DNA from 4 places in the Ureibacillus thermophilus genome. Region 2 is predicted to be linked to each of the others. Evidence: riboswitches for the same ligand, from Rfam matches in the RefSeq annotation. Region 2 holds a riboswitch; each other region holds the start of a gene.
What was found. A riboswitch is a leader RNA that binds a small molecule or an ion and turns the genes downstream of it on or off. The one in region 2 is predicted to bind S-adenosylmethionine.
Positions count from the first base shown of each region.

Region 1 (8,026 bases), 430 kb from region 2:
AAGGTATGCTGCGCTTCCTTGAGCAGGATGAATATATTCAACTGGTGGCGGACCAATTAGAGATTCTTCCGCCGAATATGGTAGTTCATCGCATTACCGGGGACGGCCCAATTGAATTGATGATCGGTCCGATGTGGAGCGTCAACAAATGGGAAGTGCTGAACGGCATTGATGCGGAATTGGAGAGAAGAAATTCTTGGCAAGGAAAATATTATAAAGCGGAAGTGAATCAATAATGCTTGAACGAGTGCTTCCTTATGCGAAAACATTGTTGTCCTCTTGCATTCAGGAAGGGGATGTTGCCGTTGATGCCACCGCAGGCAATGGCCATGACACTTTATTTCTCGCTCAACTTGTGGGAGAATCTGGCTTCGTTTATGCCTTTGACATCCAACAGCAAGCGGTCGATGCAACTATTGAACGTTTAAAAGAGCATGGGCTGGAAAACAGGGCCCGCGTCATTTTAGATGGCCATGAACATCTTTCTAAATATGTAGAAGATGAAGTGGCGGGAGCAGTTTTTAATTTAGGCTACTTACCTGGAGGAGACCACAGCATTATCACAAAAGGAGAAACAACGATTTCTGCCATCAAACAGCTGCTTTCAAAATTAAAAATTGGCGGAATCATCGTTTTAGTCATTTACCCTGGGCATGAAGGAGGAAAAGAGGAAAGGGATGCAGTTATTGAGTTTGTGAGCAAGCTTCCTCAAAAATGTGTCCACGTCCTCCGCTATGAATTTATTAATCAACAAAACAACCCGCCCTTTCTTATTGCTTTGGAGAAAATGAAAAAACTGCCGGACTAAAAATGCCGGCAGTTTTTTATTATTGATGATTTTGTTTATTGCGTTCCACCCAGAAATCTGCATTTTTTATTCCTAATTTAATAGGGTCAAATACCGGATCTTTCCCTGCTCTTCTTTGTTCCTCATAGTCTTTTAAGGCAATGAATGCTGGTTTGGCTAATATGATGATTCCAATAACATTCGTCCATACCATCAAGCCAAGTCCAATATCCCCTAAGAGCCATGCCAAATCGGATGTTCTGACAGCACCGTAGAAAGCTGACGCAAGCAGGGCAAATTTTAAAATCCAAGTGACAATGCCTTCTGTTTTTCCTGAGAAAAGATAAGCAACATTTGTCTCTGCAATATAATAGTAGGCCATTAATGTTGTAAAGGCAAAGAAGAACAAAGCAAGGGCAACAAAAGTTGAACCGAAATTATTTAAACCTGGGAATGCATTCGTTACTGCAAGCTGCGTAAATTCTGTATAATTGTGGCCAGGCACATGCTCAACAATCAATTCGCCATCTGCATTATTCACATTTGTATTATAAGTTCCCATAAACAAAATCATGAGAGCCGTTGCGGAACATACAAGCAATGTGTCAATATAGATTGAAGCCGCTTGAACTAACCCTTGTTTTGTTGGATGGGAAACTTCCGCCGCCGCTGCTGCATGCGGTCCTGTTCCTTGCCCAGCTTCGTTGGAATAAATGCCTCGTTTTACTCCCCAGCTAATAGCGGCACCAAGCATACCGCCAAATGTTGCGTCCAGATTAAATGCGCTTCGGAAAATTAATCCGAACACAGCAGGAACTTCTGTAATATTGATGATAATCACGATCAACGCTACCAACAAATATGCAAGCGCCATAAATGGAACAATAATTTGAGCCGCATTGGCGATTCGTTTTACCCCACCGATAATAATGAAGGCAAGCAAAATAATTGTAATTAAACCAGTAATCCAAGGTTGAATATTAAAGGCATTATCCATCGCACTAGCAATGGCATTGGATTGAACCCCTGGCATCAAAATAGCCATCGCTAAAATTGCCGCAATCGCAAAGACGATACCGAACCAGCGCTGCCCAGTCCCCTTTTCGATATAATACGCCGGTCCACCACGGTAAATTCCAGCTTTCTTTGTTTTATAAATTTGAGCTAAAGTAGATTCCACATAAGCTGTAGATGCTCCAATAAAAGCAATTAACCACATCCAAAACACAGCACCTGGACCACCGAAGGCAATAGCGCTTGCTGTACCGATAATATTCCCGGTACCGACGCGTCCTGAAAGTGCCACTGTTAATGCCTGGAAGGAAGAAATTCCGGCTTCTGATTTTTGCCCTTTGAACATTAAAATGAACATTTCTTTAATTTTTCGAATTTGCACAAATCGGGTCATAATGGAAAATACAAGTCCGACAAGCAAAATCCCGTAAATCATAATTGGACCCCAAAGGATATCATAAATCCAGTTTAGAACATTCTCGAACATACCCACACCCCTTTTTCATTGAATAATTATTTTAATATTATTTGAAATAATATATCAATATTACAAAAATTAATAATATCAATCAATATTTCTGATATCTTTTTTGAAATATTTTATAAGAATTAAGAAAAATCCAATAGTTCAAACAATATAACCAATTGATCGAAGCACATTATTGATAAAATCTCTCATATACAAAAAAACTTCTTCCCGCTCTACATCGTGGAAAATATTATGATAGCTATATGGCCAATCTTTATATTGAAATTCATTTGTTTTTTGCAATAGCAACCATTTTCTCGCCGCATCCGAATCTGCTATTTTATCTTGATTGGAAGTAATGAGCAAAATCGGCAATGTCAATGTCCTGTCCTGCTGGATGCTTAAATTTTTCATGAGTTGATGAATATCACGATACCAACGAACCGTAACATTGGAATGATAAGGCACATCATCCTCCATCTCTTTAAGCCCTTCTGGACTCCGAGACAGCATTCGTAGATTAAAATCTAATGATATTCTTTTATTGGATGCCAAATTCATACTGGCTAAAGCGCTTGCAAGCAAATTGGAATGTTTCTGCAATTGAAACCAAGGGGATGTTAATATGAGCCCCGCACATTCTAATTTTGTTTTTCGCAAAAATTGTATTGCCAAAGTTCCCCCTAAACCATGTCCAATCACAAATACTGGCAAATGGTACTGAAGAGCGCTTAGCATTAATTGTTTGATGAAAAGCAAATATTCTTCAATTAGTTCATCATGTACTCTTGTATATCTCGAGCCTTTTTCATGGCCTGGCAAATCCCCCATGACCACATGAAAGCCTTCTATTCTTAATTTTTCTATTAACCATGCATACCAACGATGATGTTCAAAAGCGCTATGGACGATGACTACAACAGCTTTTGGCTGTTCATCGGTTTCCCACTTCCACATAGTGTTCCTCCTATATCTAGCAAAACTTCTATAGATGCTGTAGTGTATTTTCAAAGATTTTCTGATTTGTTAGGATAAATATACATAAATAATACATTAGAAATGGGGAGCTTTGCGATGATTTATCCTTACCACGATAAAGAACCAAACATTCATCCATCTGTATTTATTGCAGACCATGTAACCATAACTGGAGATGTGACAATCGGCGAAGATACGACCGTCTGGTTTGGCACGGTCATCCGTGGAGACGTTGCACCAACAATCATTGGAAAACGCTGCAGCATTCAAGATTTAAGCTGCCTGCATCAAAGTCCAAATAACCCTCTCATTATTGAAGATGAAGTTATTGTTGGTCATCAAGTGACTTTACATAGCTGCATTATTCGCAAACGGGCTTTAATCGGTATGGGTGCGATTATTTTAGATGGTGCAGAAATTGGGGAAGGAGCCCTTGTTGCCGCTGGAAGCTTAGTCCCTCCCGGCAAAAAAATTCCGCCTCATTCCGTAGCAATGGGAAATCCTGCAAAAGTCGTCCGGAATGTGACGGAAGCGGAACGGAAAGATATGGACCGCATTATCAACGAATATGTTCAAAAAGGAAAATACTATCAATCTTTGAAAAAATAATAAAAGAGGCTGGGACATAACGAATAAAGTGAATGAACTGCAAAAAGATTTTTTGTAAAAAATTGATTGGAGTGGCGGGGCGAATTCCTGTCTCGCACGCTTAGTCGCAAAGGGGAGCAAGTTCAAGGAAGTAATTTCAAAGCTTTCCTGCGACGAGCCCTCTCGAGACCCTGAAGGAGCGAAGGAATGACTCAGAGGAGAGTCTAGCCGGGCATGCGGAAAGCGTCCCCGGAACGGAAATCAATTTTCTTCAATTATCAAAAAAACACCATTTTCTCCCGTGAGAAAATGGTGTTTTTTATCTTTTGTCCTAGCCTCTTCTTATTTATTTTATAGCCCCGCTTTTTGACGCAATTTTTCTGCCACGTCCGTTCTTTCCCATGGCAAATCGATGTCTGTGCGGCCAAAATGACCATAAGCAGCTGTTTGTTTATAAATTGGTCTACGCAAATCAAGCATTTTGATGATTCCGGCAGGACGCAAATCAAATAGCTCTTCCACCCATTCAACAAGCTGGCTTTCGCTCACTTTGCCTGTTCCAAAAGTGTCGATGGAAATAGACACTGGACGGGCAACGCCAATGGCATAAGCAATTTGAACTTCCACACGGTCAGCAAGCCCTGAAGCAACGATATTTTTCGCTACATAACGAGCGGCATAGGCAGCAGAGCGGTCCACTTTTGTTGGGTCTTTTCCAGAAAATGCTCCTCCTCCGTGGCGGGCATAGCCTCCGTAAGTATCAACAATAATTTTGCGGCCTGTTAATCCTGCATCTCCTTTTGGTCCACCGATGACGAAGCGGCCAGTTGGATTGATGAAGTATTTTGTATCTCCATCTAATAATTCAGAAGGAATAATGGCTTTAATAACTTTTTCCATAATATCTTCTTTAATTTGTTCTTGACTGACGCCTTCATCATGTTGTGTAGAGATGACAATCGTATCAATGCGGCGAGGAACGTTGTTTTCATCATATTCAACCGTTACTTGCGTTTTTCCGTCTGGACGCAAATAAGGAATTTCTTTTGATTTGCGGACTTCCGTTAATCTTCTAGCCAATTGATGGGCCAAACTAATAGGCAGCGGCATGAGTTCAGGCGTTTCATTGCACGCAAATCCAAAGATTAGCCCTTGGTCCCCAGCGCCAATTGCCTCTATTTCCTCATCTGTCATCAATCCTTCTCGGGCTTCTAATGCTCGGTCCACCCCTTCCGCAATATCAGGGGATTGTTCACCAATCGCTGTGAGCACCGCCAAGTTTTCCGCATCGAAGCCATATTTGCCTCGCGTATAGCCAATTTCTGCGACAGTATCACGAACGATGGTTTGGATATCTACATATGTTGTTGTTGTAATTTCTCCCGTTACAAGAACCAATCCTGTCGTCGCAATCGCTTCGCAAGCAACCCTTGCATTTGGATCTTCTGCGAGTATGGCATCTAATATGGCATCTGAAATTTGGTCGCAAACTTTATCCGGATGCCCTTCTGTTACGCTTTCTGATGTAAATAGTCGACGATTTGACATTCATTTTCCTCCTAAATTGTTGAGACAAAACTCTTATGATACGGTACTCATTATCCATGATCCTTTTTTGACTTTCGCCCGTAAGGAACATTACGAGGATAATGAAAGGTAAACTTGCTAATCTATTTTAGCTTGAATCATTTCATTTTAAAATTCGAATAAAAAAAGTTCCTATCCACATCTGTCATGAGGAAAGGAACTAAAATCTCTACCTTTCACTCTTATCGTTCAAGGTAATCCCTTGCATCAGGTTAGCACCACGCATTATTATATAGATAATGCAGGTTGCCGGGTTTCATAGGGCCTTAACCCTCCACCAGCTCTGGATAAGAGTATCCGTTCATCCAACATGTTACGTAATCTATACTATTATGTCAAATATTTTTTCTTTATTCACTTATAGTGCATATTTCTTCCATTTTCTTGCAATAATAGGCAAGAGATGTCAAAAAATTTCATAAATAAATTTTCGAATTAGTATAGATTATTCCATCTAATGTGTTATACTAATTTTTGTATTATATATAAATTAAAGCTAATTTCCCTAAAAATAAAAAAAGGATGGTATTTAATCGATGAATTCAGTAGAAGTTGCAAATGAACTGAAGGAATTATTAAAAGGTAAGAACATAAGCAACCAATTGTCTGTGCCTCAATTAATTGAAAAAGCAGTGATTCGCGGTGAAGCAAGACTCACTGTAGACGGCGCAATTGTTGCTGAGACTGGGAAATATACAGGCCGTTCCCCAAAAGATAAATTTATTGTGGAAGAAGAAAGCATAAAAGATAAAATCGATTGGGGTAATGTGAACCGCCCGATTTCTTCTGAAGTATTTGATAACTTGTATTTGAAAGTTTTGAATTACTTAAAAGAAAAAGATGAGCTATTCGTATTTAAAGGCTTTGCCGGAGCTGATAAAGAATCGCAATTGTCAATTCAGGTTGTCAATGAATACGCTTGGCATAATCTATTCTGCCATCAATTATTCATCCGTCCAACAAAAGAAGAATTAGCTTCTCATCAAGCTGAATTTACAATTGTATCTGCTCCTGGTTTTAAAGCTGACCCATCTGTTGATGGAACAAACTCAGAAGCATTTATCATCATTTCTTTTGAAAAGAAAATCATTCTAATCGGCGGTACAGAATATGCTGGCGAAATGAAAAAATCCATCTTCAGCATTATGAACTATCTATTGCCTGAAAAAGGAATTCTTTCTATGCACTGCTCTGCTAATGTTGGCGAAGATGGCGATGTAGCATTATTCTTCGGTTTATCCGGTACTGGTAAAACAACTCTTTCTGCAGACAGCGACCGTAAATTGATTGGTGATGATGAACACGGTTGGTCAGACAACGGTGTATTCAACATCGAAGGCGGATGCTATGCAAAAACTATTAATTTATCTGCTGAAAAAGAACCAGAAATTTACAATGCCATTCGATTTGGAACTGTATTGGAAAACGTTGTAATCAACCCAGATACGCGCGTTCCTGATTATGATGACAATACGTTAACTGAAAATACGCGAGCTGCTTATCCAATTCATTTTATTGATAATATTGCAATACCATCGATAGCTGGTCATCCAAAAACAATAATCTTCTTAACTGCAGATGCTTTTGGAGTGCTTCCTCCAATCAGCAAATTGACGAAAGAACAAGCAATGTACCATTTCTTAAGCGGATTTACTTCTAAATTAGCGGGTACAGAACGCGGTGTTACTTCACCAGAACCTGTATTCTCAACGTGCTTTGGTTCGCCTTTCCTTCCGCTTCCAGCAACAAGATATGCTGAAATGCTAGGCGAGAAAATCGACAAGCATGATGTGCAAGTATTCTTGGTGAACACTGGTTGGACTGGCGGCGAATACGGTGTTGGAAGCCGTATGAAACTTTCTTACACTCGTGCAATGGTACGCGCTGCTATTGAAGGCAAATTAAACGATGTGGAAACAAAACAAGATGCATTTTTCGGATTACACATCCCAACAAAAATTGACGGAGTGCCTAGTGAAGTGCTAGATCCACGCGATGCTTGGGAAGATAAAGAAGCATACGATGAAAAAGCCCGTTATTTGGCAAATCTTTTCAAAGAAAACTTCAAAAAGTTCGATAATGTTTCAGAAGAAATTTTGAAAAAAGGTGGACCATTGGTTTAATCTTTAATAAAAAAGGGGGCGTCTGAAAAGTGGACACCCCCTTTTTTTATCTCTTAAAAAGATTGAAAAGAGCTTCTGAAAGTCAAAAACTTTTTTCACTTCCCTTATCTTTCATCCACTTGCAAATAGATTGCACCGTTTCTCGATTAAGATTTGGCGGAAAATGATGGGCAAGCCCCGACATATACCATGTTTCCACTTCTTTTCCCGCCTCTTTCAACGCCTTTTCTAATCTTTTGGATTGTTCTATGCTTACATTTTGGTCTTCCGTTCCATGAATAATAAGAACCGGCGCTTGAATGCGTTCCACTTCATATATAGGGGAACGCTCTTCATAAATTTCAGGATATTTATTAGGCGAGCCGCCAATAAGCCGCTTTAATGTCCTCCTTAAGTCGACCCTTTCATAATATAGTTCAGTGAGATTGGATACGCCCGACCAAGTGACAACGGAGCGAATACTTTTGCTTAAAATGGCCG
Region 1 is NZ_CP036528.1:2,496,544-2,504,569, forward strand. It holds gene mnmL (tRNA modification radical SAM protein MnmL/YtqA) at 1-236, shown strand, start outside; gene mnmM (tRNA 5-(aminomethyl)-2-thiouridylate-methyltransferase MnmM) at 233-808, shown strand; gene DKZ56_RS12350 (alanine/glycine:cation symporter family protein) at 828-2,288, opposite strand; gene DKZ56_RS12355 (alpha/beta hydrolase) at 2,430-3,227, opposite strand; gene DKZ56_RS12360 (gamma carbonic anhydrase) at 3,345-3,857, shown strand; gene metK (methionine adenosyltransferase) at 4,188-5,384, opposite strand; SAM riboswitch class I at 5,603-5,717, opposite strand; gene pckA (phosphoenolpyruvate carboxykinase (ATP)) at 5,960-7,546, shown strand; gene DKZ56_RS12375 (alpha/beta hydrolase family protein) at 7,629-8,026, opposite strand, start outside.
Region 1: linked by a shared signal. The riboswitch ahead of metK (methionine adenosyltransferase) and the one ahead of metA (homoserine O-acetyltransferase MetA) in region 2 are both predicted to bind S-adenosylmethionine.

Region 2 (8,026 bases):
GAAGAAAAAGCCATCAACGTCATTAATTTGTGGTATACAAATGTGGAAAAAAATAAAGAAAATATTTTAAAGGATCTTCAATTAATTGGAAAACTTATTGGATTTTAATATAAAAAAACTGATGGAATGCATACATTCACATCAGTTTTTTATTTTCAAGTAATATTTAATGATCCAGCGGCTAGAAATCAGACGGAAAAGTATTTTTATATTCATTTGCTACCACATTCCAAAAATAGTTTGCGTATACTCATTATTTCCAGCAAAGCGTTGTTCTATAGTTGGAAAAAAATGAGATGTTCATTTGCACCTTTTTTTCATTGATGTATACTTGTGAAGAGGTGATTTTATGTTTATCAGCGAAAAACAAGTAGAAATCCGCTATGCGGAAACGGATCAGATGGGGGTTGTCTACCACACAAATTACGTGGTGTGGATGGAGCTTGGAAGAACACAATTAGTCCGCGATTTAGGCTATGATTATGCCAAATTGGAGGAAATGGGTATCGTATCCCCCGTCATTGAATTAAATGTGCAATATAAAAAAGCCATGCGTTATGGACAAGTGGCGACTGTTCGTACTTGGGTGGAGCAGCATGATAAATTGCGCACAATCTATGGCTATGAAATCTTGCATGAAGATGGTTCTGTTGCAGCGACAGGAACAACGGTTAATATACTCGTTACAAAGGAAAATTTTAGACCCGTTCCACTAAGAAAAATCGATCCAGGTTGGGACGCTAAATACCACGAAATTGCTCGAACAAAAAAGGATTAATCATACATGAGGCTGGGACAAATCTAAAAAACATCACTTTCTCCAAAGAGAAAATGATGTTTTTTTTGATATGTTATTAAAATTGATTTCCGTTCCGGGGACGCTTTCCGCGGGCCCGGCTCGAGCCTCCTCGGAGCTCATTACTTCGCTCCTGCGGTGTCTCGAGACACGGGCTGTTCCCGCAGGAGTCGCCCCGTCACTCCAATCAATTTTTAGTTATATCAATTTTTTATCAAAACTCTTTCAACTGCCCCTTTAATTTTTTGTTTATGTCCCAGCCTCTTTCTTTTGATTATTCTATAATGGTTCCGCGATTTTTGTTATAATGACGATTGTGAGTAAAAGGAGGGATGTTTATGGCGCTAACGGTAGAAACGGTGAAATGTTTTATTGTCTTGACGAATACTGCCCGGGAAGCAATAAAAGAGCATTTTGTCGACGAACAAGCCTTTTTTCAAATGCAATCGTCTTTTTTTGTTTATTTAGAAAAGACGTCCGTTGAAGAAACATCCCTTTCCCTTACCATTTATTTTGAGAATGAACGAAATGAAAAATTAGCGAAAAAAATGAAGGAACGCGTCGTTATTTTAGACTGCGTATTTGATAGAAAAAATGGACTCATCGCAAAAAATTTCCGAACGAAGGGGAAGCATACCCCTGTCAAAACCAATCGAAGAAAAGCGATGAGAATTCATTTTGCACCAACGAGAATGAATGGACACTCCTATCCGGAAGTCTTTTTAAGAACCATCGCCGAATTGCCCGTTGCAACAGACAAATATCATTATGTCAACAAACGAATCGCCAGCTGGGAAGGATATTTAAAAGTATTATATAAAAATGCCAACATCGATGATATCGAAGCAACTATACAATCGGTATCCTACAGTTCAGACTTTTCAAACGCTACCCTCAAACTTAGCGGGATTGCTAATAAAGAGTGGAAAATATTAAAAGGAATGAACGTCTATATAAAAGGGATAAAAAATGAAGTTGGGGAAGTAGTGAAGACGAATGCACAACGTCAAAGCGTTGACATTGAATTAACGCCTCAATTGAGTAAACTTGCTAAAGAAAAGGATTTCGATTTCCCCACAGAAACGGTCACTTTCAGCAATGCCTCGACAAAATCCCAGCTCAACCGCTTATTAAAAGGCTTCGAACAATTAAAAGAAGGGCTTGCGGCCAATCCCAACTTGGAAAACTTTTTATTTGAAGACGAGCCAAAGGTAGCAAAACGAAAAAACCACATGCAAATTGAATTTCATAATCCATTAAATGAATTTCAAAAAGAAGCGGTGCTTGGCGCTCTTGAAACTGAAGACTTATATGTCATTCAAGGACCGCCTGGAACAGGGAAAACAACGGTCATTTCTGAAATTTGCTACCAAAACGTGAAAATGGGATTAAAGACGTTAATTGCTTCCCAATCAAACTTAGCGGTGGATAATGCCTTGGGCCGCCTCCTTTCGAATAAAGATATTCGGATTTTGCGCTATGGACGGACAGACAGCATCGAAGAAGAAGGGAAAAAATTTATTGAGGAAAATGTGGCGGAATATTGGAAAATTCAAACCTTTGAAGCTCTTTCCAATGAAATTAGGCAGCACGATGAAAAAGAAATCCTTTTAAAAAATGCCATTCAAGATTGTAAGCAGCAGATTGAAAGTTTGGAGAAAAAAGCAGCTGCATTAGAAAAGGATATTGTGAGGAAACAGCAGGCTGAAAAGGAATTACAAGAAGCCTTTGCAACTATTGCTGACTTAAAAAAGCAGATTATTGCGCTGAATAAGGAAAAAGAAAAAAAGGAACAAAGTATTGCAGCTTGCCAAACAGCGTTACATGAAAAAATCGAGAAACTAACTGAAATTGAAAGTGCGTTATCCAGCAAAGAGGCAGAAAAAATCCGCCAAGAAATCAGCGAAGCAGAACGGCAAATGGAGGAAAGCAAACATTTCATTCGCTTTAGTAAGACGAGGGAGCGACTGCAAAGAGTGCAATGGGAATTGCAACAAGTTTCCAATGAACTTTCATTATTGGAAACGAAAAGGGAGCAATCGGATGAGTTGCTGACTCAATTGCAATCTTTAAAAAAAGTAGATGAACTCAAAGAGTTTATCGAAACCTATGGAATCCGGAGAAAATTTGCCATCAACCAGCTGCTTTTGGACATGGAAAAACTCCATCAGCAAATATTGGAATTGAAACCGGCCATCCAAATTTCTGAACGGATTGAAAAAGCCATTGAATACAACCAGAAAACATTGAGAATTCCCATTGAACCCGTTTCATTGCCGCCGCACCACCATTATTCCCTACATGAAGTGAATGAGTTTTTGAATAAACTTGCCCTTGCTTTCAAACAGCAAAAAATCAATCGGCAAAATGGCATTCCTTCCATTCGAGGGCTATTTTTAAGACGGCTGTTTGTCAATGAACTATTGCATCAATATCAATCTTTAGCGGATGAATCAAGACTTGTTTTCAACAAATTAAAAAAAGCTGTTTATGATCAATATTTAGAAAGCATCGGCATCAATGAAGGCCAAATTCAAACATTAGAACAAAAAAGAAATCACCTAGAGCAAACTCTTTTGCAATATGAAAAAGAACTGGACGAGCTGCAAATCGAAAAAGCTGATTTTATTCCATCCGTTGATGAACTTCAAGCAGTAATCCATTCATTGCAAGAAAAACTCTATCATCTTGAGAAACAACAAGAAAACCTTCAAGTTTTTGAAACACAAAAAGCTCGACTGAAAAAAGAAATCGATGAAAACGAACGGGAACTTTCCCATCAACAAGCATTAGTAGAAACTTTGGAAAAGGAAATTAAATCGCTGCATCGTCAAGGAATTGCGATGGAACGAAAAGCAGAAGAATTTCAGAAAATCTTAAAACGAACCCCAGAATTGGAATTGGAAGAGACGAATAAAAAAATAAAGAACTGCTACCTTGAAATTGAAAAATACGAACGCCAAATCAAGCGGCTGCCAATTACAAAGGAAATCCAAAAAGAATGGTTCTCTTTATTAAACCGAGCAACAGAACAGGATTTAGAAGAAATTCGAAAACTTTACGTCAAACACGCGAATGTCATTGGTACAACCTGCGTTGCCTCTGCCAATAAAGAGTTTATGGACAACTATCCGATTTTTGATGTAGTCATTATTGATGAAGTGTCAAAAGCCACACCTCCTGAACTTTTGCTTCCAATGTTAAAAGGAAAGAAAATCATCCTTGTCGGCGACCATCATCAACTGCCGCCTTTAATTGGCGACGATACCTTTGAAGAAACGCTGGAAGAAATCTTGAAAAATATGGATGGTTTTGAAGAAAAACGAGAGCTGGAAAAACTGTTGGAAGAATCTTTATTTGAACGCCTTTATAAAAACTTGCCAAGCACCAATAAGAAAATGCTTGGCATTCAATACCGCATGCATGAAAAAATTATGCAAACGATTGCACCTTTCTATCAAAATGGAAATGAATCTTTGCAATGCGGCCTCACAAACTCTGATGAAGTAAGAGACCATCGACTGGAAGGCCACTTTGTAAAACGACATGAACATTTGCTATGGTTTGACATCCCAAATGAGCCGTTTTATTTTGAAGAACGGATGCAAGAAGGTTCCAGCTTATTCAATACTTCAGAACTAGAAATCATTAAGGAATTATTGATAGACTTAAACGATGCAACGGCAAAAGGGAAAGAAAATGGGCAATTTGAGAAAGAAGCGTTAAAATCTGTGGGTGTAATCAGCTTCTATAGAGAACAGGTTAACCGGGTGAATCAATTAGTTGAAGAACTGAATTTGCCTCATTTGCATATTCGCACAGGTTCAGTCGATAAGTTCCAAGGAATGGAAATGGATGTCATTTTATTAAGTATGGTACGCAATAACCAACATGGGGAAATCGGCTTTGCCAAAGACTATCGCCGTTTAAACGTCGCTTTATCCCGAGCGCGGGAATTGCTGATGATCGTCGGCAGCTCTGAAATGTTTACAAAACGTCCGAAAAAGAAAGAAACGAGAGAGATGTATCAGCGCTTATATGAGGTTGTGAAAGCCCTGCAAGGAATACGAACAATTACGAAGGAGCCTGCGACATGGAACTCCAACAATTAAAACAACAATTAGAAAAAGAAATGAAGGGAACGATTGTTCATACGGATATTTGGTGTCTTCCTATGCATACGTATGAAATCACCTATCAGCCCATCGAAAAAAAGACGATGGATATTTTAATGAAAATTTTGCTGTTTTCATTTCAAAAATCCACTTTTGAAAACGCGGAAGAACTGAGCGACATTTTATTGGTGGAGCCTTTATTTATAGAAGATTTGATGCGGAAAATGCAAAAAAATGGGTTGCTGGCAAGGGAAAACAAGGTTTATCAATTGACCGAAAAAGGGAAGCAACAATTTGCCCAGGGAGTCTTTGAAGAAGAATTAGATCCTGTGACGGTGGAGTTGTTATATAGCCCAACCCATTCCAACATTTTCCATGGAGATATAGAAGAAGTATTGGATTATGATGATTTTCCAGACCAATTATACCGCTATATGAAAAATGAAGAGGAAACATTGAATCAAGAGTTTTTCATAAATGAAATACAAAAAATGTACTTGGATTCAATGGACGAAAGTGAGCAGGAAATCAAATCCATTTTATCATTGGAAAAGGTGCAAATTAATGATGTTCCATGCATTGAACTGATTATTTGGAACAATGAAAAGAAGGAATTTTTTCCTCGGGTGTGGAATACGTTATTAAATAATTGGGATGAATTTTTAGAAAAAGAAATATTTGAGAAGGAAAAGTTGGAGTGGTTCGAGAAATTTCAGAGTGAAATCAAATAGCTCGAATATTGCATTTCTCTATTGGATATGTTAGGATATTCTTAATTTTATATGGAATTAATACTTTCTTATCAAGAGAAGTGGAGGGACTTGGCCCAATGAAACTTCAGCAACCTCTAACGGATGTTAGAAAGGTGCTAATTCCAGCAAGGTGTAACCTTGGGAGATAAGAGAGTGTGCATGAAATATTTGTACCCTCTCATTCTCATTGCTGGAATGAGAGGGTTTTTTATTTCAGATTATTTAGAAATGGGGGACAAGGGAATGCCAATTAATATTCCTAAAAATTTACCAGCTGGAGAAATATTAAGAAATGAAAAAATTTTCGTCATGGAAGAGGACCGCGCATTATCGCAGGACATTCGGCCATTAAACATTTTAGTGTTGAATTTAATGCCTGAGAAAGAAAAAGCGGAACTTCAATTGCTGCGCTTGCTTGGAAATACGCCGCTGCAAACGAATGTAACCTTTTTAAATACTGCTACATATGAATCAAAAAATGTATCAAAAAGCCATTTAGAGTTGTTTTATAAAACATTTGATAAAATTAAACACCGCCGTTTTGATGGAATGGTCATCACAGGGGCGCCTGTGGAACGCATGGAATTTGAAGAAGTCAACTATTGGAAAGAATTGACTGAAATTTTAGACTGGGCGAAAGTGAATGTCACATCAATCATTTATATCTGTTGGGCTGCACAGGCGGCTTTGTATTACCATTTTGGCATTGGCAAGTTTGAATTGCCGAAAAAATGTTCCGGCATTTATTCCCATACAATTACGGACTTAACGAACGATTTAGTTCGTGGTTTCAACGATGAATTTGTGGCGCCTCATTCACGATATACATCTGTTTCCATCGAGGAAATCGAGCAGCATCCGGATTTAAAATTATTAAGTTATTCTGAAGAAGTTGGGCCTTTTATCATTCAATCAAAAGACAATAAACACATTATGATTACCGGTCACTTGGAATATGATGCCACAACCCTTGCAGAAGAATATGAGCGTGACATAAAGAAAGGTTTGCCGGTCGACATACCAGAAAATTATTTCCCTGACAACGACCCAACAAAACAGCCAAAAAATTATTGGCGCGCCCATGCCCACTTATTATTCTACAACTGGTTAAACTACTACGTTTACCAAGAAACGCCGTACGATTGGCACTATGTGGAAGATGCCATTAATTTCGAAATTTAAACAGAGCTGTAAAAATTCTTCTATTTCGGAAGAATTTTTACAGCTCTTATTTTTAGATGAAAAACATTGCCACAATCGTAGTTACAACGAGTCCGATTACAACAGGAACTAAATTTCGTCTCGCCAATTCAAACGGACTTACGTTACAGATGGCAGCAGCCGGAATTAACGCCCATGGTACAAGCGTTCCCCCGCCGACATAAATCGCTGCAATTTGCCCAAGGGCCGTAAGCGTTGCAGTTCCATCGCCAATGACTGTTCCAAATAGATTGGCAATGGAGCCGACTAATGAAATGCCCGAAAATCCGGACCCATCTAATCCGGTAATAGCGCCGACACCAGCAACGGTTACTGCCGCAACTTCCGCTGTCATTGGCACAACGGCTGCCAAAGCGCCCCCTAAATCGTTGATGATGCCTTGGGATGTTTCAGGCAAATAGTCGCCGATGATTTGTGTGAATCCTGAATCTCCTAAATAGAAGAAAGCGGCGATTGGAATCACTGGTCCAAACACTTTAAAACCAAATTGGAATCCTTGAATTAAGTAACTTGTCGTTTTTTCAAGTCCTGCATTTTTATGGGCAAACATGGATAGGAGCAGCAGAAGTACAAGGGTTGTTCCGCCAATGAGCGCCGTTGCATCCCCGCCGGTTAAATCAAAAATCGCCATCGCGACTACATTTAATAAGAAGGTAATCGGTATTAAAATAGCAAAAAATCGTTTTTGATTTTTCGTTAAGAGATGTGCTTCCACTTCCTCTTCGTCTTCTTGGCCACCATCAAAACCGCCAACCATCTCAATAGTTCCCCGTTTCAAATCCCTTCTGAGCAAGAAAAATGCTGTAAAAGTTGTCACAACGCCCATCACGATGACAAGAGGAACGCTAGCAGAAATGACATCGCTAACAGGGAGTCCTGCTGCATCAGCCGTCAATTTCGGTGCGCCTTGAATGATAAAATCGCCAGATAGCGCAATCCCATGCCCGAATAAGTTCATCGCCATTGCCACGCCAAGAGCAGGAAGTCCAGCTCGTATCGCAACAGGCAATAACACCGCTCCAAGCAGCGCAACAGCAGGGGATGGCCAGAAGAACCAGGAAATCACCATCATTAAAATCCCTATTGTCCAATAGGCAAGCGTCGGATTTTTAATGATTTTCGTAAAAGGGGAGACCATCACT
Region 2 is NZ_CP036528.1:2,069,628-2,077,653, forward strand. It holds gene DKZ56_RS10250 (transcriptional regulator) at 1-108, shown strand, start outside; gene DKZ56_RS10255 (acyl-CoA thioesterase) at 350-778, shown strand; gene DKZ56_RS10260 (DEAD/DEAH box helicase) at 1,135-4,908, shown strand; gene DKZ56_RS10265 (hypothetical protein) at 4,890-5,642, shown strand; SAM riboswitch class I at 5,708-5,815, shown strand; gene metA (homoserine O-acetyltransferase MetA) at 5,907-6,845, shown strand; gene DKZ56_RS10275 (hypothetical protein) at 6,898-8,026, opposite strand, start outside.

Region 3 (8,026 bases), 1.2 Mb from region 2:
CATACTGGTATTTTTGCTTATCAATTTTATGTTCAATGCTTCGATGGATATTTCCTAAGCATAGGTTAATTTCAGCAATTGTCCGGTAATAACTTCTTATATGTTTAAGATGTTGGCGTTCGAGGGATAAAGCGACTTGTTTATGTTGTCTCATCATTTCTCTTCCCTTCGCGGCATCATGATTAATTTGGAAAAACTGACCAATTTATTTTATTTTAATATGCCAGATGTTTGAAAAAAAGGATTAAGGAGCGAAATAGGAATATTTAATCAGTTTAAATGTGAAAATAGTTCTATAATGGAGATAGCTGTAGACCTTATTATTTATCTTTATACATTTTTAGTTTTATTGGATTGGGCATTATAGAAGTTTAAGAGAAAAAATAAAGAGTTTTGACAAATCTAAAAAAACATCACTTTCTCCAAAGAGAAAATGATGTTTTTTTGATATGTTATTAAAAATTGATTTCCGTTCCGGGAACGCTTTCCGCGGGGCCCGGCTAGCCTCCTCTGAGTCATTCCTTCGCTCCTCGTGGTCTCGAGAGGGCTCGTCGCAGGAAAGCTTTGCTTTGCGACTAAGCGTGCGCGACAGGAGCTCGCCCCGTCACTCCAATCAATTTTTCGTTAGTTCAATTTTTTATCAAAACTCTTTCAGCTACCCCTATAATTTTTGGTTTATGTCCCAGCCTCTTTATGATTATTTCCAAGTGAATCCTTTGGACGCTAAAAATTCTTTGATGAATGGACGGCGTTGTTCACTGAGGAAATCCGCCATTTGCTTCGTCCAATTGGATACTTTTTGATTGGAGCTTCTGGATGCATAATAGTTTTCCATAATCGCATCGTATTTATCTAAAAGCTCATCATATTTTTCAGCATCATATTCATTTTCATGCAATACGGCTTCCACTGGGAGTCTTGGTTTTGTTTCATTTCGTTTTGTTGGTTTCCCGATTGTCATTGCAAAGAGCGGGAAGACGTGTTCTGGAAGGTTAAATAATTCGCTGATTTCTTTTGGATTGTTTCTTGCGCCGCCGATATAACAAATGCCGTAGCCTTCAGATTCTGCCGCAACGACAAAGTTTTGCGCAAAAATCGCCACATCCGCAACACCCACTAAGACATTTTCCGCCGTATCCACTGTAATATCGACACCGTGTTTTTTCCCAGCTACTTCTAATCGTTTAAAGTCGACACAGAATAACAAAGCAGCCCCGGCTGTTTGAAATTGAAATTCATTTTTGGAAAGTTCTCCGAGTTTTTGTTTCTTTTCTTCATCTGTCACCAAAATTACACTATAGGCTTGTACAAAATGGGAAGAAGCAGCCATTTGTGCCGTTTGAATTAGATCAATAATTTTTTCTTTTGGTATTTCTTCTCCTGTATATTTGCGTACAGATGTATGACTACGCAATAATTCTTTTACGTTCAACATTTACACCCCTTTTATGTACTGGTTAAGTTGAAGATCGCTCTTTAAAGCGATGTTTCTCTTCCTAAAGGTATCATATTATACTTTTTAGCCAATGACAAAAATTTGAATTAAAGAACGCCTATCCATTCATAATAGGACAAGAAGGTAGGCTCGGTTTATCATCGGCATTCCGAATTGGATGAAATCTTTTGTTGTGAAGGCATATTACAGAGGAAAATGAAGAGAATCGCTTTTTCGGCACAGTCTTTACAAGAAGATATTTTGGGGGGGAATGAACATTTTTTTCTCTTCATTTATGGAAAAATCAATTTTGTTCTATTATACTCAAAAAAATAAAGAAGTTTTAAAATTTTCAAAAAGTGGTTGACAGAGTGGGATACTATGTTTTATAGTTAATCCAACGATGGAAAATCAATCATACTCTTATCAAGAGAGGCGGAGGGACTAGGCCCAAAGATGCCCGGCAACCTGCAAGAAATTGCAAAGGTGCTAAATCCTACAGACGTTTGTCTGAAAGATAAGAGGAGGAAATGTACGTGTACAAAGCCCTCTTCTTATATGAAGAGGGTTTTTGTTTTATCTTCCATGCCTTCTCGAAACCTTCCATCAAATTTATGTTTAGGAGGAAATATCATGTCCGAATTCAAACCAGAAACGCTATTACTTCACGGTGGTCAACAACCTGATCCAGTAACAGGTGCAATTGCCGTTCCGATTTATCGCACGACGGCTTATGCCTTCAAAAACACAGAACATGCACGAAAATTATTTGCCCTTGAAGAAGCCGGAAACATTTATTCCCGCATCATGAACCCGACAGTCGATGTGTTTGAAAAGCGTGTTGCCTTGCTAGAAGGGGGCTCTGCAGCTGTTGCTCTATCTTCCGGTCAGGCGGCAGTTGCCTTCTCCATTTTAAATATCGCCAATGCGGGAGATGAAATTGTCTCTGCTGGATCATTGTATGGCGGAACATATAACTTATTTGCTAACACATTACCTCGTTGGGGCATTACAACAACATTTGTAGATGAAAGAGATCCGGAAAACTTCCGCAAAGCAATTACGGACAAAACAAAAGCAATCTATGCAGAAGTAGTAGGAAATCCTAGCTTAAATATTTTAGATATTGAAGCAGTAGCAGCAATTGCCCATGAACATGGCATTCCATTAATCATCGACAATACGTTCCCATCTCCATATGGATGCAATCCAATTGATTTTGGAGCAGATGTTGTTATCCATTCAGCAACAAAATGGATTGGCGGCCACGGTACAACAATCGGTGGCGTTGTGGTAGATGCAGGAAAATTCGACTGGACACAAGGTCGATTCCCTGGTTTCACAGAGCCTGACCACACATATCATGGCATTCGTTACGGCATCGATACAGCCGGTGCAGCTTTTGCAACAAAAATGCGCGTCCAATTATTGCGCGATCTTGGCCCAACTTTAGGACCGGATGCGGCATTCAGTTTCCTTCAAGGATTGGAAACTCTTCACCTCCGCTATCCAAGACACAGTGAAAATGCAGAAAAAGTAGTGGCATTTTTGAAAAACCACCCATATGTGGAATACGTGAATTATCCAGGAGATGAATCATTCGAATCTCACCATTTAGCGAAAAAATATTTGAAAAACGGTTATGGTTCTATGGTGACATTCGGTATTAAAGGTGGCCGTGAAGCAGGAAGCGTTGTTATTGACAATGTAAAATTGTTCTCTCACGTTGCAAACGTTGGAGATGCAAGATCCTTGATTATTCATCCAGCTTCCACTACTCACCAACAATTAACTGCTGAAGAATTGAAAATTGCCGGTGTAGGAGAAGAGCTTATCCGCTTATCCATCGGTTTAGAAAATGTGGACGATATCATTGCAGATTTAGATCAAGCTTTAGCCAAAGCAGCAGCTGAATTCGGCGTGAAAAACGCGTAAAAGTGGATTACAAAGCCCCTCTCTTTGTTAAATATATAGAATCGGAGTTTTTTCAAGTGCTTCCCGTTCTCATTTGAGCGGATATAATATTCCCGGCTGCCCATTTGCAGCAAGTAAAATTTAGTTATGAAATAGCTGCTCATTTGCAGCAGATTTAAAAGAAAACGGTTTGCCGCAACCATTGCCCATTCGCAATGGATGAATAAAGTAAATACAAGCTGCCCATTCGCAGCATGGAGACGCCTCTTCACGGATTTATTTGGTTGTTCACAAAACATTTATAATGTGTGAATTGTATTCCCATTCGAGTACAATTCACATGCTTTCTTATTCTAATTGCTGACCCGTCATTTAGCAGTAATGATTGTTTTTTTATAACCCATCCCCTTTTTAAAATAAAACCAAGTAAATTAATTAGGATACTTGAAATTAGTGATTAAATGATATATATTAATAATAAGAGGATGATTAGATTCCATCGTATTGAGATCCCCCCTAAAATAAATGGAAAGCCTGATGAAAGGCTTTCCCTCTTTAATTAATAAAGGAGCTGGTTCAATGAGCAAGGTCTATAGCGCTCAAAATTTTGCGGCTTATATTATATATGAATTAAATGAAACAAACACTTTTGTGAACGCAAAGGCATTGCAGCATTTGCTTGAAGTTGTTAAAAGATGCTGGGAAAATGTTTTTGGATCGAATCCTTATAGAGAAGAATCGTATTCCATGTTAACTCATGATTATGTTGTAAAAGAAGTTTATGAAGCTTATAAAGAATTTGGAGAACAGCATATTTCAAAGCCGGCAAATGAGTGGTATTTAAAATATGGAGAGTTCCAATTAATCCTTAGACCTTATGCAGTGCCTGCCTTTTCTAAAGAAGAGGAGAAATTAATGAGAAAAATTTTAAATCAATATCGGCATGTATTATTCAAACAGGCATCATAAAGAAATGACTGGTCAGTACAATGTTCGTACTGGCTATTTTTATTTCAAAATTGAATTCATTTGCTATATTATAATAGTTGTATGCCTTTCCACAGAAAACAATTGTCCATCTTGGGTAGAATCCCCTTGAGTTTCTTTTGTATATACGTTAAAATTTCTGTATGTTTCAAAAAATATAGAATTTTATTATTTTTTAAACACTACAAATTGAGTGTTTGTGTAATATAAAGATTTTGCACTCGCTTGCTTATTAACAAAAATTTCAATTGAAAGAAAGATGGAGGCGAAAGAAAATGGCAACAATCAAGGCGGCCATTTTAGGATTTGGCACAGTCGGTCAAGGCATTTACCATATATTGAACGAAAAAAGGGAAGATTTACGGAAAAAATTAGGGGTAGAATTAGAAGTTGCAAAAATATTAGTTCGTGATACATCAAAAGAGCGAGTTCCAGGAACGCGTCATCTGTTGACTGATAGCATTGATGATTGCTTATCTGTTAAGGGATTGCAAGTAGTTTTTGAAGCCATTGTAGGTGAAGAGCCTGCATACACATATTTGAAAAAAGCGGTTATGAATAAATGCCATGTTATTACAGCAAATAAAGTGATGTTTGCAAAATACGGGCTTGAGCTGCAAGAACTTGCCAAACAAAACGGCGTCTTTGTCGGTTATGAAGCGACTGTAGCAGGTGGAGTGCCTGTCATTAAGACTATGAAAAATATTTTGTTAGTTAATGATGTCACAAGAATTCAAGGAATTTTAAACGGCACATCCAACTACATTTTGACAAAGATGCGTGCGGAAGGCTGGTCTTTTGATGAGGCGTTAAAAGAAGCGCAAGCCCTAGGATATGCAGAAGCGGATCCGTATATGGATATTTCTGGCCAAGATGCATTTAAAAAGCTCATGGTTTTATCAGCTTTAGCTTTTGGCGAGCAGCCAAACTGGGCGGATGTAAAAGTTGTTGGTATCGACGGCATTACTCCAGAACAAGTAAAAGAAGCAAAAGAAAAAGGGCTCAGGTATCGTCACGTGGCTGAGGTGGAAAAATTGCCGGATGGTACAATTTTTGCCCAAGTGGGGCCAATGCTTGTCAGCAAAGAACATCCTCTATATCCAATTGACGATGTATTTAATGCTGTTACAATGGAAACAAACTATATTGGCACTTTAACGTTAATCGGCCCAGGGGCAGGAATGTATCCAACGGCCAGCGTGATGGTGGAAGATTATGCTGAAATTATTGGCAAACGTGCAGGTTTTGTTGTAACCATATAAAAAAGATGCTTCTTGAAATGCTTCTCGCCGCTTCTTTCAAGAAGCATTTTAATTTTGGTGGGCAAAAAAAGATCATCCATCTCCCATCTGGGGTGGATGATCTTTTTATTGATTCGTCTATTAATCTTCGTCTTTTACGTCCATGTCTTCAGGAATAGGGGTATTTTGCCAAAGGTCCATTTCTTCTTTTAACAGTTTTAGCTGTTCACGGTAAGTTTCAAATTGGTCGCTGTTGATGAGAAACTGCTCGCCGTCGTGGACTGCTTTAATGCGGCCTTCATAAATGTAGCGTAGGACCATTTCTTCCGGCATGGAAATATCTTTTGCCGTCTCGCTTACAGTTTTATACATTTTTGACCCGCCCTTTCATTTATGATTTTACTGCATAAACGACCCGTCATTTCTTACTTTTATTTTACATTATTATTATAGGAAGCGGCGAGAATTTAAATCGTTTTTCAAAACGATGTCACCTTTTGAAAAAATATGGTAGCATTACAGTAAAATGTATATAACAGGAGGATGTGCAATGAATATACTGCCATACATCTTTGTGCTGTTTGCAGCTGTGTTGTGGGGCACCACAGGAACAACTCAAACCTTTTTGCAGGAAGGGATTTCACCCATCGCTGTTGCCTGTGTGCGTTCAGCGATTGGGGGTGGAGTTTTACTCATTGCTGTCCTCTTTATGCGGAAAATTCATTTGAAAACATGGTCGTGGAAATGGACAGTTATGGCTGCACTTGCCATCGCGTTGTTCCAATGTTTATTTTTTACGTCCATTCGCTTTACGGGTGTTGCAGTAGGCACAGTCGTGACTATTGGCAGTTCTCCCGTCTTTTCAGGATGTATTGAATGGCTGTTTTTTAAGCGTCGTCCAACGAGAGTATGGGGAATTGCCACGATTCTTGCCATTATAGGTTGTATTTTGTTGTTTGCTAGCCGAGGCGAAACGACAATCCATCCTCTAGGGATATTACTTGCTCTATGTGCCGGAATGATGTTTGCCATTTATACAAATTGCAGCAAACAGTTGACAGAAAGGGAAGAGACGTTGCCGAGTGTGGCGATGACTTTTATTTTATGTGCCCTATTTTTATTGCCTTTTTCGCAAGATGGCGTTACTTGGGTGTTTGAAGGGCAAAATTTTTTGCCTATGCTTTTTATGGGGCTCTTTGCTACGAGCTTAGCGTATATATTTTATTTATCAGGCCTTGAAAAAATCAGCTCTTCTTCGGCGGTGACGTTGTCTTTAGCGGAGCCTTTAACAGCCGCAATGCTTGGCGTATTTTTTGTAGGGGAATATTTAAGCCCGATGAGTTGGGTTGGCGTGTTGCTGCTACTTGGAGGCATAATCGTACTAACTATTGGAGGCAGAAAAGCTTCAAGGGAGAATGAGGTTTCTGAGGAAACTACTTGAGGAGTTTGCCTTAAGTAGTTTTTTCATTCTCTTAAGGAATTCTTAAGATTTTCCCTCACCATTTTCTAAGATTCATCTTTTATGATAATACTGTAAGAAAAAGAGATGAGGTGGTACGGGTGGATTTAACTGTACTAGTCACAGACGATGATCAGGACATTCGTGACGGCATCGAAATCTATTTAAAAAATGAAGGATATAAAGTGTTGAAGGCGAAAGATGGAAAAGAAGCGCTCGAAATTCTTTCCAAGCATGAAGTGCATCTTATTATTCTGGACATTATGATGCCGAATTTGGACGGCATTCAAGCGACCTTTAAAATTCGCGAGGAGCGCAATATTCCGATTATTATGCTCAGTGCAAAAGCGGAAGAAACAGATAAAATTCACGGACTATCCATCGGGGCGGACGATTATATTACAAAACCTTTTCATCCATTGGAACTGATGGCCCGAGTGAAATCTCAACTTAGAAGATATACGCAGCTTGGTACATACAATGGGATGACGAATACGAAAATTGAAGTGGACGGCTTATCCATTGACCGGGAAGCAAAAGAAGTGCGCCTCAACGGAGAAATTGTGAAGTTGACGCCGATTGAATATAAAATTATAGAACTCTTGCTCACGAATGCCGGACGCGTCTTTTCCATTCAGGAAATTTATGAACGGGTCTGGAATGAAGAGGCTTATAACGCAGAAAACATTGTCCCGGTACACATCCGGAAAATCCGCGAAAAAATTGAAGCAGACCCGAAAAATCCAAGATATTTAAAGGTTGTGTGGGGAATTGGATACAAAATTGAGAAATAAGCTGGAAAACAGTTTGATGGGGATTAGTTTGATTGCTTCAATTATAGGAATGATTTTAATTATTCGTTTTACGATGCTCTTTTTAGCAAGGGAATGGGCTACCATCATGACCTTTTTTACAAATGTGTTTTGAGAAGGAGAGAACATGTTGATGAACCATAAATTAAAAACCCTCCTCTCTCTTTTTCTTATAACA
Region 3 is NZ_CP036528.1:291,695-299,720, reverse strand. It holds gene DKZ56_RS01360 (hypothetical protein) at 1-154, opposite strand, end outside; gene nfsA (oxygen-insensitive NADPH nitroreductase) at 698-1,435, opposite strand; SAM riboswitch class I at 1,856-1,959, shown strand; gene DKZ56_RS01350 (O-acetylhomoserine aminocarboxypropyltransferase/cysteine synthase family protein) at 2,069-3,370, shown strand; gene DKZ56_RS01345 (hypothetical protein) at 3,929-4,318, shown strand; gene DKZ56_RS01340 (homoserine dehydrogenase) at 4,612-5,598, shown strand; gene DKZ56_RS01335 (MerR family transcriptional regulator) at 5,719-5,949, opposite strand; gene DKZ56_RS01330 (DMT family transporter) at 6,128-7,018, shown strand; gene DKZ56_RS01325 (response regulator transcription factor) at 7,138-7,830, shown strand; gene DKZ56_RS01320 (hypothetical protein) at 7,808-7,963, shown strand.
Region 3: linked by a shared signal. The riboswitch ahead of DKZ56_RS01350 (O-acetylhomoserine aminocarboxypropyltransferase/cysteine synthase family protein) and the one ahead of metA (homoserine O-acetyltransferase MetA) in region 2 are both predicted to bind S-adenosylmethionine.

Region 4 (8,026 bases), 500 kb from region 2:
GTGACAATGTGCATTGGCGGCGGTATGGGAGCTGCTGGCGTATTTGAAATTTTATATTAATTCGTTTGCTAGATTTAAAACGTGATAGGGAGGAATTGACATGGTTCAAACAACTGACTTTGTAAAAGGTGGAAGCTTCTTAATTGAAGACGTGGATTTAGAAAAAGTGTTTACACCGGAAGATTTTACAGATGAACATATCATGATTGCCAAAACGACAGAAGAATTCGTTGAAAACGAAGTATTGCCAGTATTTGATAAATTGGAAAACCATGAATTTGAACATTCTGTAGAGTTAATGAAAAAAGCAGGGGAACTGGGGCTACTTTCCGCTGACATTCCTGAAGAATACGGCGGCTTAGGTCTTGATAAAATTACTTCAGCTCTAATTGGAGAAAAAATGTCCCGTGCTGGCGGCTTCAGCTTAACGCACGGCGCCCACGTTGGAATCGGTTCATTGCCAATCGTTCTTTTCGGCAATGAAGAACAAAAACAAAAATATTTGCCAAAACTTGCAACGGGCGAATGGATTGCCGCTTATGCGTTGACAGAGCCAGGTTCAGGATCTGACGCATTAGGTGCCAAAACAACTGCAAAACTAAATGAAGCAGGAACTCACTATATTCTAAACGGCGAAAAACAATGGATTACAAACTCTGGTTTTGCCAATGTATTCATTGTCTATGCGAAAGTGGATGGCGAACATTTTACAGCATTCATTGTTGAGCGCTCTTTCCCAGGCGTTTCTGTTGGTCCGGAAGAAAAGAAAATGGGGATTAAATCTTCATCCACTCGCACATTGATTTTAGAAGATGTGCCAGTTCCAGTGGAAAACGTATTAGGCGAAGTTGGAAGAGGTCACGTTGTAGCATTTAACATTTTAAATATCGGCCGCTATAAATTAGGCATTGGTGCAGTAGGCGCTTCAAAACGAGCATTGGAGCTTGCCATCCAATATACAAATCAGCGCAAGCAGTTCAATACGCCTATTTCAAGCTTCAACTTAACAAAAGAAAAACTTGCTACAATGGCATCTCAGCTTTATGCTTCTGAATCGCTTAACTACCGTACAGTAGGCTTATTTGAAGACCGTTTCAGCAAATTATCTGCCGATGAAGCAAAAGATGGCAAAGCAGTAGCAAAAGCTGTTGCGGAATATGCAATTGAATGCTCCATCGCTAAAGTGTTTGGTTCTGAAACTTTGGATTACATTGCGGATGAAGCAGTTCAACTTCACGGCGGTTATGGTTTCATGTCTGAATATGAAGTGGAACGCATTTACCGCGACTCTCGCATCAACCGTATTTTCGAAGGTACAAATGAAATCAACCGCTTGATTGTACCAGGCACATTCATGAAAAAAGCGTTAAAAGGAGAACTTCCTTTATTGCAAGTTGCACAAAACTTACAAGAAGAGCTGCTTATGTTGATGCCTGAAGAAGTGGGCGATGAACCGCTAGCACAAGAAAGATATCTTGTGAAAAATGCGAAGAAAATCGGCATTCTTGCTGCAGGGGTAGCTGCACAACGCTTCGGTACAAAACTTGATCAAGAACAAGAAGTGTTGGTGAACATTGCAAACATCGCAAACTATGTATATGCAATGGAATCAACAGTATTGCGTACAGCAAAAGCTATTGAAAGAGATGGCCTTGAAAAAGCACAACAAAAATTATTGTATACGCAAATCTTCTGCCAAGAAGCTTTTGCAGAAATTGAAAAAGAAGCAAAAGAAATCATCATCGCTTCTGTGGAAGGAGACAATGCACGCATCACGCTTTCTGCATTGCGCAAATTAACTCGCCACAATCCATACAACCTAATCTTGAAAAAACGCGAAGCTGCTGATCGCCTCATCGCAGCAGAAAAATATATCGTATAATCAGCCAAAAAATGTCCGAAAGCCGATCACAACAGCTTTCGGACATTTTTTATCCATTGGTCGGCAAACAACCCGGCTAATTATCCCACTGTTTCCTTCAATCGTTGAATGGTTACAATAGAATGTATTAAAATTTCATGAAAACTCTGCTTGAACACATGATTCGAATCATGCATGATAAAAATAAGAGTTGATAGAAAAATCATGAAAAATAAGGAGATAAAGAAATGACGCTGAAATTTATACATTATCCACGATGCACCACTTGCAAAAAAGCGCAAAAATGGTTGGATGAAAACGGAATAAAATATGAAGCTATTCATATTGTAGAACAAACTCCTACAAAAGAAGAATTAAAATCTTATTGGGAGAAAAGCGGACTTCCGCTGAAAAAATTTTTTAATACATCCGGTCAAAAGTATAGATCCCTTGGCTTAAAGGATAAACTAGATGCGATGTCTGAGGAAGAGCAGTTGGAATTGCTTGCTTCAGATGGAATGTTGATTAAACGGCCTATTATAACAAATGGGGAAAAGGTGACTCTTGGATTTAAAGAGGAAGAGTTTGAAAAGGTTTGGAAGTGACTTGTTTTCGCTAGAGAAATATGTCAAACTGTTAAAAAGATTACATATTTTATGGAGGTTAAAGTATGTCAGTACCAAAGGACTTGCGTTATACTTCAGAACATGAATGGGTAAAAGTAGAAGATGGAAAAGTACGTGTAGGAATCACAGATTATGCACAATCTGAACTTGGCGATATTGTGTTCGTGGAACTTCCTCAAGTAGGCGATGAAATTCGAGTGGGCGAGCCATTCGGTAGCGTGGAATCCGTTAAAACGGTTTCGGAATTATATGCGCCGATTTCAGGGAAAGTGGTAGAAGTGAATGCAGAGTTGGAAGACAGCCCTGAACTTGTCAATGAATCGCCATATGAAAAAGCTTGGATGATTGTGGTGGAGCCGGAAGATGTTTCTCAAATTGAACAATTGTTGACAGCTGAAAAATATGAGGAATTGATTTCCGAATAAGGTAGAGTAAACGCCAGTGCAAGAACTGGCGTTTTTTTAAAAACTTAATATAATAAATAAACAGCCTTTTTATTATCGTGCATGGGGTGAGCAATATGACGTATGAAAAATGTATTATTGTAGAAGGTCGTTCAGATATGCTGAAATTGGTCCCCATCTTAGCGGAAGAGGTAAAGATTGTTTACACGAATGGAACGATTAGCGAAGATGCCCTGTTAGAGCTCCTTGAACCATATGAAGAATGTGAGCTTTATACTTTTTTTGATGCCGATCAATCGGGTGAAAAACTGAGGAAACTCATGAAACGGATTTACTCGGAAGCTATTCATTTAAATGTTCCAAGGACATATATGGAAGTGGCGAATGCACCCCGAAAAGTGCTGGCCCAATTACTGAGAGATGCTAATTTTTCAGTTCATAAAGAATATTTAATATAGGAAATGATGGAAATGGAAGAATGGACAATTGAAACGTGGAAAGAAAAAGCAGAAACACATGAACTAACAGCTTTTTATTTATATACACCATTTTGCGGGACGTGTATGGTTGCTTCTAAAATGATGGAAGTGGTTGAAGCATTGCTTCCTCAAATTCCAATGGGAAAAGCAAATCTTAATTATTTGGAAGAATTCGCTTTTGAGCAGCAAATTGAAAGTGTTCCTTGTTTGATTATTACAAAAAATGGAAAAGTTTACGAAAAAGTCTATGCCTTTAAATCCGTACAAAACTTATATGAAAAGTTGACTTTATAGTTGACATCTAATAGATTCCATGATACATTGATTTCATAATTAAATAGTCAACTCTTATTAAGAGTGGTGGAGGGAAGTGCCCTATGAAACCCGGCAACCATCATAGTTAATATGATAAGGTGCCAAATCACGCAAAGTATTGATTACTTTGAAAGATAAGAGGAAGTTTTACGTATCTTCTTGGGTAGTTCAACTTCCCTTCTACTTATCAAAGTAGGAGGTTTTTTTTATTTCATGTTATATGAATCATAAAAATTGTAAAATTCACAAATGTAGAACGATTACATCATTGCGGTTTGCAAAAAAGGAGTACTTATATGATTGAAGTAAAAGATGTCACAAAAATATTTAAAACGAAAAGTGGACAATTAACCGCAGTTGATCATGTCAGTTTATCCGTTCAAAAAGGTGAAATTTTCGGAATCATCGGATATAGCGGTGCCGGAAAAAGTACGCTCATTCGCCTTTTGAATGGACTAGAAAAACCATCGAGCGGTTCAGTTATTGTCAATGGTCAAGAAATTTCTTCAATTAAAGGAAAAGAATTGCGAAAAGCGCGGCAAAAGATTAGCATGATTTTCCAACACTTTAATTTGTTGTGGTCGAGAACAGTTGCGGAAAATATTGCTTTCCCGTTAGAGATTGCGGGTGTGCCAAAAGCTGAAAGAGAAAAAAGGGTACAAGAGTTGATTGAGCTTGTTGGATTGAAAGGACGTGGAGATGCTTATCCATCCCAGCTTTCCGGCGGCCAGAAACAGCGTGTTGGGATTGCGAGAGCATTAGCCAATAATCCTGAAGTATTGCTATGCGATGAAGCTACAAGTGCATTGGACCCTGAAACAACGGACTCCATTTTGAGTCTGTTAAAAGACATAAATGAGCGTCTTGGTTTGACCATTGTGTTAATTACTCATGAAATGCACGTGATTCGAAAAATTTGCCATCGGGTAGCAGTAATGCAAGCGGGACGTATTGTGGAACAAGGAACAGTTCTTGAAGTGTTCCGAAATCCTCAAGCGGAAATTACGAAAAACTTTGTGATGCAAGTATCCGATTTTAAAGAAACTAAAGAAGCGATTGAACACATTTTGAAAAACTATCCAACGGGAAAAATAGTAAAACTGACTTTCGTAGGAAATACATCGGAACAGCCAGTTATTTCTTATTTAATAAAAGAATTTCAAATTGAAGTGAATATCGTCCATGGCAATATTTCCCAAACAGCGAACGGCCCTTATGGAACTTTAATTGTTCAGCTTGTTGGAGAACAGGAAAAAGTGCAAAAGGCATTAGATAAATTGCAAACGATGAACATTCAAACGGAGGTGATTGCAAATGATTGAGACTTTCTTTCCTAATGTCAAATGGGATATTATGTGGCAAGCAACCTATGACACTCTTTACATGACAATCATCTCTACAGCTATTACCTTCGTTCTTGGATTATTAATTGGAATTTTGCTGTTTTTGACAAGCCCGCATCAATTATGGGCAAATAAAGTGGTGCATTTCTTGACGGGCTCTATTGTCAACATTTTCCGTTCGATTCCGTTTATCATATTAATTATTTTATTAATTCCGTTTACAAAATTTTTGCTTGGGACCATTCGCGGGGTGAATGCCGCTTTGCCGGCGTTGATTATCGGTTCGGCTCCATTCTATGCCCGCCTTGTATTAATCGCATTTAGAGAAGTGGATAAAGGTGTAATTGAAGCAGCAAGATCCATGGGAGCGAATACCTTTACAATCATTTGGAAAGTATTAATTCCAGAATCTAAACCTGCCCTCATTTCAGGTATTACGGTTACGGCTGTTGCCCTTGTTGGCTATACGGCGATGGCCGGAATCATCGGCGCCGGCGGTTTAGGAAACTTGGCCTTTTTGGAAGGTTTCCAACGAAGCCGGGAAGATGTCACACTGATGGCAACGATTTTAATTTTAGTCATTGTCTTTATCATTCAGTGGATAGGCGATATGATTACCGCTAAAACGGACAAGCGTTAGTCGGGTGATTAGGCGAAAGCCGTTCACATAAAAAATAAAGAAGGAGAAGGAGTTATAGATATGAAGAAATTATTGTCATTTTTACTGCTATCAGTGCTTGTACTTGCTCTAGCAGCATGCGGCTCAAAAGAAGATTCAAATTCTTCTACTGATGAAGGTACTAACGAAGACCAAAAAGAAAAAGTTACATTAAAAGTAGGTGCTTCCCATACACCTCATGCAGTCATCCTTGAAAAAGCAAAACCAATTTTAGCTAAAGAAGGCATTGATTTAGAAATTGAAGAGTATCAAGACTATGTATTACCAAACGAAGATTTAAACAATGGGGATTTGGATGCTAACTACTTCCAGCACATTCCATTCCTTGAACAAAAAGTGGAAGAAGAAGGCTATGACATTGTAAATGCTGGTGGAATCCACATCGAACCAATCGGCATTTACTCTAAAAAATATAAATCTTTAGATGAACTACCTGATGGTGCAACCATTTTAATTTCCAATTCCATTCCAGACCATGGCCGCATTTTATCTTTGCTTGAAACACAAGGTTTAATCAAATTAAAAGATGGCATTGATAAAACAAAAGCTACTTTAGAGGATATTGTAGAAAATCCGAAAAACTTAAAAATTGAAGCAACTGACGCTCCTGAAATGATGGTGACTTACTATGAAAATGAAGAAGGAGATGCTGTTGTCATCAACTCCAACTTCGCCATTGATGCTGGTATCAACCCAATTGAAGATTCCATCGCTATTGAAGGTTCAGAATCACCTTATGTAAACATAATTGCTGTACGTTCTGGCGATGAAAACCGCGAAGAAATCAAAAAATTAGTAGAAGTCTTGCGCTCTAAAGAAATTCAAGATTTCATCCTTCAAGAATGGGGTGGCTCTGTAGTTCCAGTAAGTGAATAATAATGAAAAAACCTCCTAATTGAATGTCGGTTAGGAGGTTTTTTCATTATTATTGAAATTGATTTAATCTAGAGAAGAATGAATTGACGAATTTGATGAATACTTGTTCAGAAGGAGCTAATTCTCGGTTGGAAGGATAAATGATTCCTACATTCCGAGTAATATTTGGATTATCAATTTTCATTTTGATCGTTAATCGAGGTGTTGAATCATAGAAGGAACTTTCTGGAAGTAATGTGACACCAATGCCTGCTGCCACCATCCCTTTTAAAGCATCCATATCTTCCCCTTCTGAAGTCACTTTTGGAAGAAAGCCAGCTGATTTGCAAGCATCCACAACGACTTTATGTAGTATGTAACCTTCTGGGAATAGGACAAAGTTGTCATTCCGAAGTTCATCTAAATGAATTTTATCTCGTTTTGCCAGACGATGGTTCGCAGGAAGCAGGGCACAAATATTTTCATTAAATAAAATCATGGAATTGATGCTTTCATCTTTTCGGGGCACAGGTCCTAAAAAGGCAAGGTTTAATTCCCGATTTTTCACTGCTTCGATTAAATATCGGTAAGAACCTTGGCGTAAGTGAAAAGAAACATCAGGATATTCTTTCTTAAAGGCAGAAATGACAGTTGGAAGAACATAGCTTGCTAAACTTGTAGGGAATCCAATTTTGATGGACCCTCTTTGCGGATCTAAATATTCTTCCACTTGTTTTACCGCATAGTCGATGGCATTGAGCGCTGTGATCGCATGCTCTAAAAAAATTTTGCCTATAGGCGTTAATTTTACATTTCGTCCAACTCGTTCAAAAAGCGCGGTACCAAGTTCTTCTTCTAAATTAGCTATTTGCCGGCTGACCGCAGATTGGGCTACATGAAGGTGTTCGGCTGCATCGGATATATGCTCCCGTTCTGCTACTTCAACGAAATAGCGCAATTGACGTAATTCCAGAATACTCCCTCCAATCATCTAAAAAAACGATGAGTCAGTATATGATATATATGTAATTTTTATATTAAAAGAAATTTATATAATTGTAAACGATTGAAAGTTTCGATGATATTTAAAATTCAAAGTTGTCAAATGATTGAGGTAATAAAGACAGATTTATAACTTAAACGATTTTCTTAAATAACAATTATTAAAAATAGAATATCTTTTCCAATGGCTTTGTTAAATAACTCTGTTGATATTCGATAAAAACAAACAGATATTCTATAATGTAGTAAGAACATTTGTTTGGAGGGTTTGAAATGACATGAAGAGAGTTAATAGCAGAGATTAAAAAATTGAATTCAGCAGAACAACATCGGTTAAAAGAATTTTTTATCAATTCTCTTATGTCATTTTCTGCAAGTGAACCTGTCTTTCAAGAAGTAACTGAACGAAAAAATAAAGATGGCTACACCTAATTTATTAATAGAATCAACAATATTCATTAA
Region 4 is NZ_CP036528.1:2,564,753-2,572,778, reverse strand. It holds gene DKZ56_RS12865 (acetyl-CoA C-acetyltransferase) at 1-60, shown strand, start outside; gene DKZ56_RS12860 (acyl-CoA dehydrogenase FadE) at 101-1,882, shown strand; gene DKZ56_RS12855 (arsenate reductase family protein) at 2,110-2,466, shown strand; gene gcvH (glycine cleavage system protein GcvH) at 2,532-2,912, shown strand; gene DKZ56_RS12845 (toprim domain-containing protein) at 3,008-3,349, shown strand; gene DKZ56_RS12840 (thioredoxin family protein) at 3,362-3,664, shown strand; SAM riboswitch class I at 3,716-3,826, shown strand; gene DKZ56_RS12835 (methionine ABC transporter ATP-binding protein) at 3,982-5,007, shown strand; gene DKZ56_RS12830 (methionine ABC transporter permease) at 5,000-5,668, shown strand; gene DKZ56_RS12825 (MetQ/NlpA family ABC transporter substrate-binding protein) at 5,729-6,583, shown strand; gene gltC (glutamate biosynthesis transcriptional regulator GltC) at 6,633-7,535, opposite strand; partial or broken gene DKZ56_RS12815 (IS1595 family transposase) at 7,856-7,993, shown strand.
Region 4: linked by a shared signal. The riboswitch ahead of DKZ56_RS12835 (methionine ABC transporter ATP-binding protein) and the one ahead of metA (homoserine O-acetyltransferase MetA) in region 2 are both predicted to bind S-adenosylmethionine.